Linked DNA regions of Methylobacterium mesophilicum SR1.6/6. The protein of the gene in region 3 binds, or shares a complex with, the protein of the main gene of each other region. Links are inferred from orthologs where the notes say so. Each region holds a gene or a part of one and is shown on either strand. Other genes may lie near its edges.

Evidence for each region. The genes of interacting proteins can lie anywhere in the genome.
Region 1: the proteins of MMSR116_RS12810 (region 3) and ccmA are in contact, whole or in part, in a solved structure (PDB 8CE8), measured with the Escherichia coli proteins. The link is inferred for Methylobacterium mesophilicum SR1.6/6 from one-to-one orthologs.
Region 2: the proteins of MMSR116_RS12810 (region 3) and ccmB are in contact, whole or in part, in a solved structure (PDB 8CE8), measured with the Escherichia coli proteins. The link is inferred for Methylobacterium mesophilicum SR1.6/6 from one-to-one orthologs.

Annotation. Positions count from the first base shown.
Region 1 is NZ_CP043538.1:2,239,680-2,242,582, reverse strand. It holds ccmA (heme ABC exporter ATP-binding protein CcmA), read left to right. Parts: upstream 1-1,084; coding sequence 1,085-1,723; downstream 1,724-2,903. Other genes in the region: ccmB (heme exporter protein CcmB), read left to right, coding at 1,720-2,388; MMSR116_RS10575 (hypothetical protein), read right to left, coding at 773-958; MMSR116_RS10580 (RNA methyltransferase), read left to right, coding at 1-772. UniProt on the Escherichia coli protein: Part of the ABC transporter complex CcmAB involved in the biogenesis of c-type cytochromes; once thought to export heme, this seems not to be the case, but its exact role is uncertain. Responsible for energy coupling to the transport system.
Region 2 is NZ_CP043538.1:2,239,030-2,241,999, forward strand. It holds ccmB (heme exporter protein CcmB), read right to left. Parts: upstream 1,835-2,970; coding sequence 1,166-1,834; downstream 1-1,165. Other genes in the region: MMSR116_RS10560 (hypothetical protein), read right to left, coding at 225-380; ccmA (heme ABC exporter ATP-binding protein CcmA), read right to left, coding at 1,831-2,469; MMSR116_RS10575 (hypothetical protein), read left to right, coding at 2,596-2,781; MMSR116_RS10580 (RNA methyltransferase), read right to left, coding at 2,782-2,970. UniProt on the Escherichia coli protein: Required for the export of heme to the periplasm for the biogenesis of c-type cytochromes.
Region 3 is NZ_CP043538.1:2,683,631-2,689,038, reverse strand. What follows is about bases 348-3,092. They hold MMSR116_RS12810 (heme ABC transporter permease), read right to left. Parts: upstream 2,247-3,092; coding sequence 1,449-2,246; downstream 348-1,448. Other genes in these bases: ccmD (heme exporter protein CcmD), read right to left, coding at 1,295-1,438; MMSR116_RS12820 (DsbE family thiol:disulfide interchange protein), read right to left, coding at 684-1,298; MMSR116_RS12825 (septation protein A), read left to right, coding at 348-680. In the rest of the region: more of MMSR116_RS12825, read left to right, coding at 72-347; MMSR116_RS12805 (class I SAM-dependent methyltransferase), read left to right, coding at 3,337-4,044; MMSR116_RS12800 (hypothetical protein), read left to right, coding at 4,220-4,894; MMSR116_RS12795 (hypothetical protein), read left to right, coding at 4,933-5,244; MMSR116_RS12790 (tRNA1(Val) (adenine(37)-N6)-methyltransferase), read right to left, coding at 5,254-5,408. UniProt on the Escherichia coli protein: Required for the export of heme to the periplasm for the biogenesis of c-type cytochromes.

The DNA.
Region 1 (2,903 bases), 450 kb from region 3 along the record:
GACGAGCCGAGATGCACCGGGCGACGCCCCGAGGAAGGTCACCGAGCTGCCGCCCGGAATCGCCCCGGCGGTGATTTTGGTGGAGCCGCAACTCGCCGAGAATATCGGCATGGCGGCCCGGGCCATGGCGAATTTCGGTCTCTCGGAGCTGCGCCTCGTCAACCCGAAGAACGGCTGGCCCAAGAAGGGCGTGCGGGAGGCAGCCTCCGGCGCCACCCACGTCCTCGACCGGGCGACGATCTTCGGCACCGTCGCCGAGGCCATCGCCGATTGCCACTACGTGCTCGCCACCACGGCGCGGGAGCGCGGGCAGATGAAGCGGGTCTTTGCTCCCGAGGATGGCATGGCCGAACTCGTTGCCCGCGAGGGCCAGCGCACCGCGGTGATGTTCGGCCGCGAACGGGTCGGGCTCACCAACGACGAGGTGTCGCTCGCGGACGCTATTGTGACCTTCCCGGTATCGCCGGATTTCCCTTCCCTCAACCTCGCGCAGGCGGTGCTGCTCGTCGGCTACGCCTGGCGGCAGGCGAGCGGCCGGGCGCGGCTGCCCTTCTCGGGCGAAATGCTGTCGCCGCCCGCTACCCGCGACGCGCTGGTCGCGCTGTTCGGAAGCCTGGAAACTGCCCTGGACGCAGCCGGCTTTTACCCGCCCGAGAAGAAGGAGATCATCGCCCGCAACATGCGCGACATGCTCCACCGCATGAGCCTGACCGAGCAGGACGTGCGGACCTTTCGCGGCGCGCTGCGAGCCTTGACGCGGAAGGGCGCGTGATCAGCCGGAGGCGGGCTTCATCTCCGGCGGCTTGCCGCCGCCGAAGCAGCGCCCGACCGCCTCCCAGAACGCCGCCTGCTCCTCCTGGGTGCACTGTGCCATCCGCGCCTCGACTTTGGCCCGACCGGCCAACGCGTCGGGTGTCGCGGCAACGTCCGCCTCGCTCGGGTTTCTCGCCTCAGCCATGGGCAATCCTCCGTCGCAGAACAAAGGCTGAGCTAGACTGTGGTTCCGTTATCCGCCGCATTCGGGCATGGAAGCGGCGAAGATTGATCCTGCCGCCCGCCGGCGGAGAAGAGGGCGGAGGATCGGGTGCGGCTCAGCGTGGACAATCTGGCTTGCCGCCGCTCCGGCCGCCGCATCTTCTCCAACCTGTCCTTCACCCTCGGACCCGGCGACGCCCTGGCGGTGACCGGCCGGAACGGTGCCGGCAAATCCAGCCTCCTCGCCATCCTGTCGGGCCGGCTGCGGCCGGATGCCGGGCGCATAGTCGCCGGCGATGTCGGCGAGGCGAGCCTTCCCGAAAGCCTGCACGCGGTCGGCCACCGTGACGGGCTGAAGAGTACCATGAGTGCGGGAGAAAACCTGCTGTTTGCCCAACGCCTTCTCGGCGCACCGCGCCTGACGCCCCGCGAGGCCCTGGAACGGCTCGGCCTCGGCCACGCGCACGACCTGCCGGTCGCCTATCTCTCGGCCGGGCAGCGGCGGCGCGTCGCCCTGGCGCGGCTCCTCGTCTGCGCACGGCCGCTCTGGCTCCTGGACGAGCCGACTGCTGCCCTCGACACGGCCTCACAGGCACTCCTGGCGGAGCTGATGGCGGGGCACCGGGCCGATGGCGGCCTCGTGATCGCCGCGACCCACCAAACCCTCGGGCTCGCGGGCGCGGCCGAACTGCGCATCGAGGCCGCCGCTGCGGCGCCTTTGGCGGACGTTTCGGAGGACTGGGCGTGATCCGCGCGGTGCTCGCCCTCGTCGCCCGCGACCTGCGTCTCGCCGGCCGGGTCGGCGGCTCCGGCGCGCTGTCGCTGGTCTTCTTTCTGATGATCGTCGCCCTTGTGCCGTTCGCGCTCGGGCCCGACCTCAACCTGCTCTCGCGGATCGGCCCGGCGATCCTGTGGCTCGCCGCCGTGCTGGCGACGCTGATCGGCCTCGACCGACTGTTCCAGGCCGACGAGGAGGACGGTTCCCTCGAGCTGATGACCGCCGCGCCGGTACCCCTCGAACTCGTGGTGATCGGCAAGGTCGCGGCGCACTGGCTGACCACGGGGCTGCCGCTGGCGCTCGCCGCACCCCTCTTCGGCCTCCTCGTCGCCCTCGACGGCACCGCCATGGGAGCCACGTCCCTGACGCTGCTCGCCGGCACGCCGGCGCTCAGCTTTATTGGCGCGGTGGGCGCGGCGCTGACAGCCTCGATCCGCCGGGGCGGGCTGATCCTGGCGGTGCTGGTGCTGCCGCTGATGATCCCCACGTTGATCTTCGGCGTCTCGGCCGCTCAGGCGGCGAGCGGCGGAACCGTGCCGTTCCTCGTGCCGCTGGCTGTGCTCGCCGCGCTAACGTTGATCGCCGCCGTAGTCGGAACGCTGGCGGCGGCGGCGGCTTTGCGGTGGCCGGAGTAAGACTCGACCGCCGAACGTTCTTTGCCATTGTTGTAAGAAAAACTATCTTCGCCTCGCCCTGTCAAAAGCAAATCCATAGGATGCCCAGCCAGCACCTTTAGCAAATAAACACAATATTTATCAATATTTTCGGCTTATCTGAATTTCGATATTTCGACATGATTGTCATCGAAACACTCTATTCTCGAGCCGCAATCCATAAAGTGTGGCATCGATCCTGATTGTGTCGAGTCGATCGCTGACAAGGCGAAATTTTAATCTCTCTTTTTTAAAATTTGCATGACCATGTAGACCGCTGCGGTTTCCATTGTTACGTCTCCTATTTTTGAAGCGAAGGTCGAATAAAAGCTTGCGCGCCTTTTTCGCGCCAAGATCATTAGCTTTGGCGACGGCCTTCAGGTCTAGATATCCATGTTCAAAAATTGATTAGGAAATTCTCGGTAGATACTCCCGTCGCAATGAGCTTGAAAATATGCTTGGCATGTTTCGGTCATTTGCGGATAGTTCGACCTAAT
Region 2 (2,970 bases), 450 kb from region 3 along the record:
GCGCGCGAAAGCGCGGCCCCTCGGCGAAGCGGTCTCTATAGTGAGGGGGGCGCGGCGCGTCAACGCACGAGGAGACCGGCCATGCATCGCAGAAGCGAACGCCGATCAGGCTCGACACGAAATCTAGCTTATTTTCCTCAATTATGGGTATATTTTCATATGTATGTTCGCTCGGTTTCAGAAGGGCGAAGGGGCGTAATTACCCACGCGTTTGATGGCAGGGTTCAAGCGCCGATGGTTTTGAGGATGGCGTCGAAGGAACTGCTGCCTGTGAGGCGCGCGGTGTCGACGACGGTGCGGATGGCGGCCTCGCCCTCGGCATCCCACGAAGGAATCAGCGAAATTCGCCCCGCGCAAGAGACGACCCGCGCAAGAGGCAAGCTTGGCTCGGCAGGAGCGCAGCCGCGGGCGTTCAACCGACGACCAAGCTACCCCGTGGGTAATTACGAAGGGGCGATCCGTGAAAGACGCTGCACTTGCCTCAATCACTGAAGCGACAATGCTGCGCAGCCCTTTAACAGGCCTCACACTTGAACTTAAACTTTCCAGGCTGCGGCTTGCTCTCGAGCAATCATATTCACCTGAACAGCCGCTAGATCCGCCGGCCGGCCTGTCGGCGGACAGTGGACGCGCGAAGCAGATAGTTCCTTATTAGGTCGAACTATCCGCAAATGACCGAAACATGCCAAGCATATTTTCAAGCTCATTGCGACGGGAGTATCTACCGAGAATTTCCTAATCAATTTTTGAACATGGATATCTAGACCTGAAGGCCGTCGCCAAAGCTAATGATCTTGGCGCGAAAAAGGCGCGCAAGCTTTTATTCGACCTTCGCTTCAAAAATAGGAGACGTAACAATGGAAACCGCAGCGGTCTACATGGTCATGCAAATTTTAAAAAAGAGAGATTAAAATTTCGCCTTGTCAGCGATCGACTCGACACAATCAGGATCGATGCCACACTTTATGGATTGCGGCTCGAGAATAGAGTGTTTCGATGACAATCATGTCGAAATATCGAAATTCAGATAAGCCGAAAATATTGATAAATATTGTGTTTATTTGCTAAAGGTGCTGGCTGGGCATCCTATGGATTTGCTTTTGACAGGGCGAGGCGAAGATAGTTTTTCTTACAACAATGGCAAAGAACGTTCGGCGGTCGAGTCTTACTCCGGCCACCGCAAAGCCGCCGCCGCCGCCAGCGTTCCGACTACGGCGGCGATCAACGTTAGCGCGGCGAGCACAGCCAGCGGCACGAGGAACGGCACGGTTCCGCCGCTCGCCGCCTGAGCGGCCGAGACGCCGAAGATCAACGTGGGGATCATCAGCGGCAGCACCAGCACCGCCAGGATCAGCCCGCCCCGGCGGATCGAGGCTGTCAGCGCCGCGCCCACCGCGCCAATAAAGCTGAGCGCCGGCGTGCCGGCGAGCAGCGTCAGGGACGTGGCTCCCATGGCGGTGCCGTCGAGGGCGACGAGGAGGCCGAAGAGGGGTGCGGCGAGCGCCAGCGGCAGCCCCGTGGTCAGCCAGTGCGCCGCGACCTTGCCGATCACCACGAGTTCGAGGGGTACCGGCGCGGCGGTCATCAGCTCGAGGGAACCGTCCTCCTCGTCGGCCTGGAACAGTCGGTCGAGGCCGATCAGCGTCGCCAGCACGGCGGCGAGCCACAGGATCGCCGGGCCGATCCGCGAGAGCAGGTTGAGGTCGGGCCCGAGCGCGAACGGCACAAGGGCGACGATCATCAGAAAGAAGACCAGCGACAGCGCGCCGGAGCCGCCGACCCGGCCGGCGAGACGCAGGTCGCGGGCGACGAGGGCGAGCACCGCGCGGATCACGCCCAGTCCTCCGAAACGTCCGCCAAAGGCGCCGCAGCGGCGGCCTCGATGCGCAGTTCGGCCGCGCCCGCGAGCCCGAGGGTTTGGTGGGTCGCGGCGATCACGAGGCCGCCATCGGCCCGGTGCCCCGCCATCAGCTCCGCCAGGAGTGCCTGTGAGGCCGTGTCGAGGGCAGCAGTCGGCTCGTCCAGGAGCCAGAGCGGCCGTGCGCAGACGAGGAGCCGCGCCAGGGCGACGCGCCGCCGCTGCCCGGCCGAGAGATAGGCGACCGGCAGGTCGTGCGCGTGGCCGAGGCCGAGCCGTTCCAGGGCCTCGCGGGGCGTCAGGCGCGGTGCGCCGAGAAGGCGTTGGGCAAACAGCAGGTTTTCTCCCGCACTCATGGTACTCTTCAGCCCGTCACGGTGGCCGACCGCGTGCAGGCTTTCGGGAAGGCTCGCCTCGCCGACATCGCCGGCGACTATGCGCCCGGCATCCGGCCGCAGCCGGCCCGACAGGATGGCGAGGAGGCTGGATTTGCCGGCACCGTTCCGGCCGGTCACCGCCAGGGCGTCGCCGGGTCCGAGGGTGAAGGACAGGTTGGAGAAGATGCGGCGGCCGGAGCGGCGGCAAGCCAGATTGTCCACGCTGAGCCGCACCCGATCCTCCGCCCTCTTCTCCGCCGGCGGGCGGCAGGATCAATCTTCGCCGCTTCCATGCCCGAATGCGGCGGATAACGGAACCACAGTCTAGCTCAGCCTTTGTTCTGCGACGGAGGATTGCCCATGGCTGAGGCGAGAAACCCGAGCGAGGCGGACGTTGCCGCGACACCCGACGCGTTGGCCGGTCGGGCCAAAGTCGAGGCGCGGATGGCACAGTGCACCCAGGAGGAGCAGGCGGCGTTCTGGGAGGCGGTCGGGCGCTGCTTCGGCGGCGGCAAGCCGCCGGAGATGAAGCCCGCCTCCGGCTGATCACGCGCCCTTCCGCGTCAAGGCTCGCAGCGCGCCGCGAAAGGTCCGCACGTCCTGCTCGGTCAGGCTCATGCGGTGGAGCATGTCGCGCATGTTGCGGGCGATGATCTCCTTCTTCTCGGGCGGGTAAAAGCCGGCTGCGTCCAGGGCAGTTTCCAGGCTTCCGAACAGCGCGACCAGCGCGTCGCG
Region 3 (5,408 bases):
CGTTACACACACCGCGACGAAACCAGTCCGGCGCCGCCAGCCCATCGCGCGCGCCGCATCCGAGCCAGCGCATGCAGATCGAATCCGTCCCCCCGCAACGGCACCTGCCGCCACTCGTGAAGCTGGCGCTGGAACTCGGCCCGCTGGTCCTGTTCTTCCTCGGCAACGCCTATTCCGAGCGGTTCGGCGTGGCGCCCGACCAGAAGCTGTTTGTCGCCACGGGCGTGTTCATCGCGGCGACGGTCGTCGCCCTGACGATCCACTACGTGATGGTCCGCCGCCTGCCGATCATGCCGCTCGTCTCGGGCGTGGTGGTGGTGGTGTTCGGCGGCCTGACCCTGGCGCTGCAGGACAAGACCTTCATCATGGTCAAGCCGACCATCGTGAACGCGCTGTTCGGCACCGTGCTGCTCGGCGGCCTCGCCTTCGGGCGCTCGCTCCTGTCGGTGGTGCTCGACTCGATGTTCAGCCTGACCGAGGAGGGCTGGCGCAAGCTCACCTTCCGCTGGGGCGTGTTCTTCTTCGTCCTGGCCGCCCTCAACGAGGTGGTGTGGCGGACCCAGACGGAGGATTTCTGGGTGAACTTCAAGGTGTTTGGCATCATGCCGATCACCGTGCTGTTCGCCCTTGCCCAGACGCCGCTGCTGACGCGGTACGAGCGCAAGGCGCCGCAGCCGTAAAGGCTACTGCGCCGCCGCGACCTTGCCGGCCGCCCGGATGCGGGCGAGCACGCTCGCGAAGTTCTCGGGCGTGAGGATGCCGACGAGCTTGTCGCGAATCACGCCGTCAGGCCCGATGATAAAGGTCTCGGGCACGCCGTAGACGCCGAAATCGATTGCCGCCCGACCGCTGGCATCCGCCCCCACCGCGCTGAACGGCACCCCGTGCCGGGCGAGGAAGCGCTGGCCGGCCTCGGGGTTCGGCTCCTTGTAGTCGATGCCGACCAGCCGGATCCCCGGCTCCTTGGCGAGCCGCATCAGCATCGGGTGCTCCACCTGACAGGGCGCGCACCACGAGGCGAACACGTTGAGCACCGTGATCTGCCCCTTCATGTCGGCGCTCGCCAGGCCCGGCACGGGGGCGCCGGCTGCCGTCAGTCCCGGGACGGCGGGAAGCGTGAAGCTCGGCACCGGCTTGCCGATCATCGCCGAGGGCAGGGCGGCCGGGTCGGCGCCCGAGCGCAGACGCAGGAACAGCACGGCTGCGAGGGCCGCGAAGGCGAGGGCCGGCACGATCAGCAGGAGGGAGCGCCGGACCGGCAGCGGCTGCCCGGTCGCATCGTCGACGGGAGCGTTCATCGCCGCTCCTCGCCGAACCCCTTGAGCGCGCGGACCTGCGCCCGCCGATCCCGGATCGCGTTGCCGACGAGGCCGAGCATGACCAGAGCCGTGAAGGCGTAGGCGGCCAGGATGAAGCTGCCGTGAGAGCCGAGATCCATCGCCGCGTTCCTAGACCGGTTGTCCGACCGGCATCGCGGCCGGCGTCGGGGTGATGCGGGGCTGGGCGCGGTCGAGGCGCTCGGCCTCGCGGATGGTCAGCGTCCGCACCCGGCGGCGCATGATCTCGGTGCGCATGGCGTAGAGGTGCAACGTCGTCCCGCCGAGCGTCGCCGCGCCGATCATCAGCAGCAGCGGGTAGAGCATCGAGGGATCGATGGTCGAGCCGCCCATGCGCAGGATCGAGGCGGGCTGGTGGAGCGTCGACCACCAGTTCACCGAGAACTTGATGATCGGCAGGTTCACCGCACCGACGAGGGTCAGGATCGCCACCGCCCGCGCGGCGCGGTTCGGATCCTCCAGGGTCCGCCACAGGGCGATGATGCCGCAGTAGATCAGCAGCAGGATCAGCATGGAGGTCAGGCGCGCGTCCCAGACCCAGTAGGTGCCCCACATCGGCTTGCCCCAGAGGGACCCGGTCACGAGGCAGATCAGCGTGAAGGCCGCGCCGATTGGGGCGGCGGCGCGCTGCGCGACGTCGGCGAGCGGATGGCGCCAGACCAGCGTGCCGATCGCCGACAGGCTCATGGCGCCGTAGAAGAACACGCCGAGCCACGCGGCCGGGACGTGGATGTACATGATCCGCACGGTCTCGCCCTGCTGGTAATCGGGCGGCACCACGAAGAAGGTCAGGTACAGCCCGACACCGAGGGCGACCAAGGAGAGCGCGGCAAGCCATGGCACGAGCGCGCCCGACCACCGCATGAAGTGGCTAGGATTCGACAGGCGGGTCCAGAGGGAAGGCGTCATCGCGGCTGCGGTCTCGGACATCGTGACCGTGGGTCTACCCTAGGGTGCGGTGCAGCAACAATGCGGGGTCTCGGCGCAGCCGTCGGGGTCGCAGAAACGTGCCCTTCCTTTGCAGCCGAAGATGAGCATGGGCTGGACATGAAACCGGACGCCGACGTGCCGCCAGTCCCCAAGACGTGCGCGCGCCTCTTCCTCCCCCTTGCGGGCTACGGGCGACCCACGGGATGATTTTCATAGTACATTCGGGCGGATCGCTCGATCCTCTTCTCTAAGGAAGAAGGAGCGGGATGCGCGCGTCTCCCTCCCCCCGCACAGGGGGGAGGGGAGCCGCGGTGCCGTTCATGGCCGTCCCGACAGTGACGTGGGACCATCGACGCCCACGGATGGTCGAGCTTCCGCGTCCCGAAGCGCCTCATATCTTGACAATGTTCCTATTTTGTGCTTCCTGACCGCACCTGCCCGTGGCGCTTCGGGAGCGATCCTGTGGCGTCCTTCGCGGGGCCCGTCCGGTGGCTGACCGGGCGGGTCCGCGGGCGGGGCGGTGCCCGCGTCGGTGGCTCTCAGCCGCCATCGCCCCGGGCGGCGGACCGGCACGGGGCGTGTCTCGGAGGCGGGCGTGAGACCGGGCGGCCCTTGGCCCGGCGGGGTGAGGAAATGCCCCCGCGCCGACCCGCCTCTGGGCGTGCCCGAAGCCCCCTGCGGACCCGCCCACTACGAGGCGGGGGACGGCTGGAAGGCCACGGCGCTGAAGGGCGGGTTCCGGAGGTGCGTGCACCTCGTCCGAGACCGCCGGCAGCGAGGCGCAGGACCGGGACGTCGGCAAGACACCGCGACGAGAAAGACGGCCGCGATCGGGGGCGATGCCCGGTTGCTGCCGCGGGCGCCGCGGGGATCGGATCCCGCGCGTTTTGGCCGACACCTGGGTTCCCGCGGCGTCCCGCGTCCCGCGTGTTGCTTCCTGGGCCATGCCCCCGGCGCCGAAAGGCGGGTGGGGACGATGGCGCACATGCCTCGTCCCTGTATTGTTCGGGCGTCCACGTCTCACCCATAGGGTCCGTATCGCACGACTCGCCGGAGCGGAGCAAAAGCGATGCAGACTCGAGACAATGGATGGGAAAAATCCGCATCGGCCTGGATCTCGGAAATCGGTGAGCAGGGCGATTACGGCCGGACATACGTACTTGATACGCCGATGCTTGAACGGGTTCGGAGTCGATCTTTCGGCCGGGCTCTCGATATCGGATGCGGGGAAGGCCGGTTCTGCCGGATGCTGCGGGCGGAAGGTATCGTGTCGGTCGGTATCGAGCCGACGCCCACCCTGCGCGACGCTGCGATCGCCCGCGATCCGTCGGGCACCTACCTCGCCGCCAGGGCCGAAACCCTTCCGTTCGCGGACGGCGCGTTCGATCTCGTCGTGAGTTATCTGACGCTGATCGATATCGACGGTCTCGAAGCAGACATCGCCGAGATGACCCGCGTGCTCCGGCCCGGCGGCTCTCTCCTGATCGCCAATCTCAACAGCTTCAACACTGCGGGTGAATGGCATGAGCGCGACGACGGATCCCGCTCTTTCGTGCTCGACAATTACATGCTCGCGCGCTCCGAGTGGGTGAGTTGGCGCGGAATCACGATCCGGAATTGGCACCGCCCCTTCAGCGCGTACATGAAAACCCTGCTCAACTCAGGCTTGCGCCTGATCCACTTCGACGAGCCGCTTCCAACCGGCGGCGATCCCGAACGGGTTCGGCAGCACTTTCGAGCCCCGTACTTCCACGTCATGGAATGGCAAAACCGCTGAAGACGGCCCGACCACGGCGTCCGCCTCGGCGCGACGCGGTCGGATGTGGAGCGAGCGCGCCCCTTGCGCAGGACCGGCCGATTACGCATATAGATACGAACAAAAAGAGAACAAAAGCGCGTCGTCCAACAAAGCTGTGGACGGCGCGGCCTCCTCCCGCCGGTACGAGCCCCGCATGCGAACCGCCGACAAGCAGATCGCCGACATCCTCGTCCGCTACGGCGAGCCCTTCGGGGGCAACGTCTGGCGCGTGCAGGGCACGGCCGTGATCTATCACAAGACCCTGGAGCGCATCGCCGCGCAGGCCGGGATCGTGTTCGAGCCGCCGACCATCATCCGCGCCGAGCGGGACGAGGCCGTGATCCTGGTGACCGGCCGGCTGCCGGGGACGAAGCCCGGCACCGAACGTGTCGAGTGGTCGCTCGGCGAGGCGCTGGTCAACGTGAACTACCGCGTCTCGGGCAAGCAGGCGGCTTACGTCTACGCCATGGCCGAGAAGCGCGGAAAGGACCGCGTGATCCTCAAGCTCATCGAGCTGCACGGCCTCGTCTACAGCGAGGAGGAAGCCGACGAGTTCCGCGCGCACCAGATCCCCGTCCGGGCCGTGGACGAGGATTTCGAGGAGCCGGCCGCCTTCGACGAGGTCACCGAGGCCGAGGGCGATCTCAAGCGCCGCATCGACGAGGCCGAGACGATCAACGCCGTCACCGACCTGATGCTGGACGGTGCCACCCAGGCGATCCTGGCGACGATGCCGGCCGGCACCCGCGACGAGGTTCGCGACTACGCCAAGGCACGCCTTGTGGCCCTCGGCTGGCCGAAGCGGGCCGGGCGCCGCAGCGCCGCCTGACCCTCAGCACACCTTCACCCCAACCGCAGGAGACCGCCATGCATCGCGCGACGAGCCGCCGCACCATGAAGGCCCGCCGGGACTCCCACCAGAGCTGGAGCATCGAGACGCTGTCCTACAGCCCGACCCGGATCGTGCGCCTCGGATCCGAGAAGGTGGCGATCCTGTTCCCTCCGGTCGAGCCCGGGGCGGCCTGGCAGCTCTATCCGCATCCCGACGCGTTCCCGGGGCTCAACTTCGAGGGTCTGCCCGAGCCGTTGCGGCCGGAATTCCTCGCCTTCCCGGACCTGCCCGAGGTCGAGCGCTTCCTCGGCATCCGCGACGCGCAGCCCACCGCCCTCGCGGCGTGAGGGGTTCCATCAGGCCAGCGGCCAGGGTGCTCCGCGATGGAGTGCGTCGGCCTCCGGCGTGAAGCCGCCGTCGGGTTCGTGCAGCACGAGGCCCGGAAGCAGGCGCGGCGCCGCGCGGCTGCCCCGGATCGCCGCGATCAGCACGCGGATCGCCGGCGTGTCGC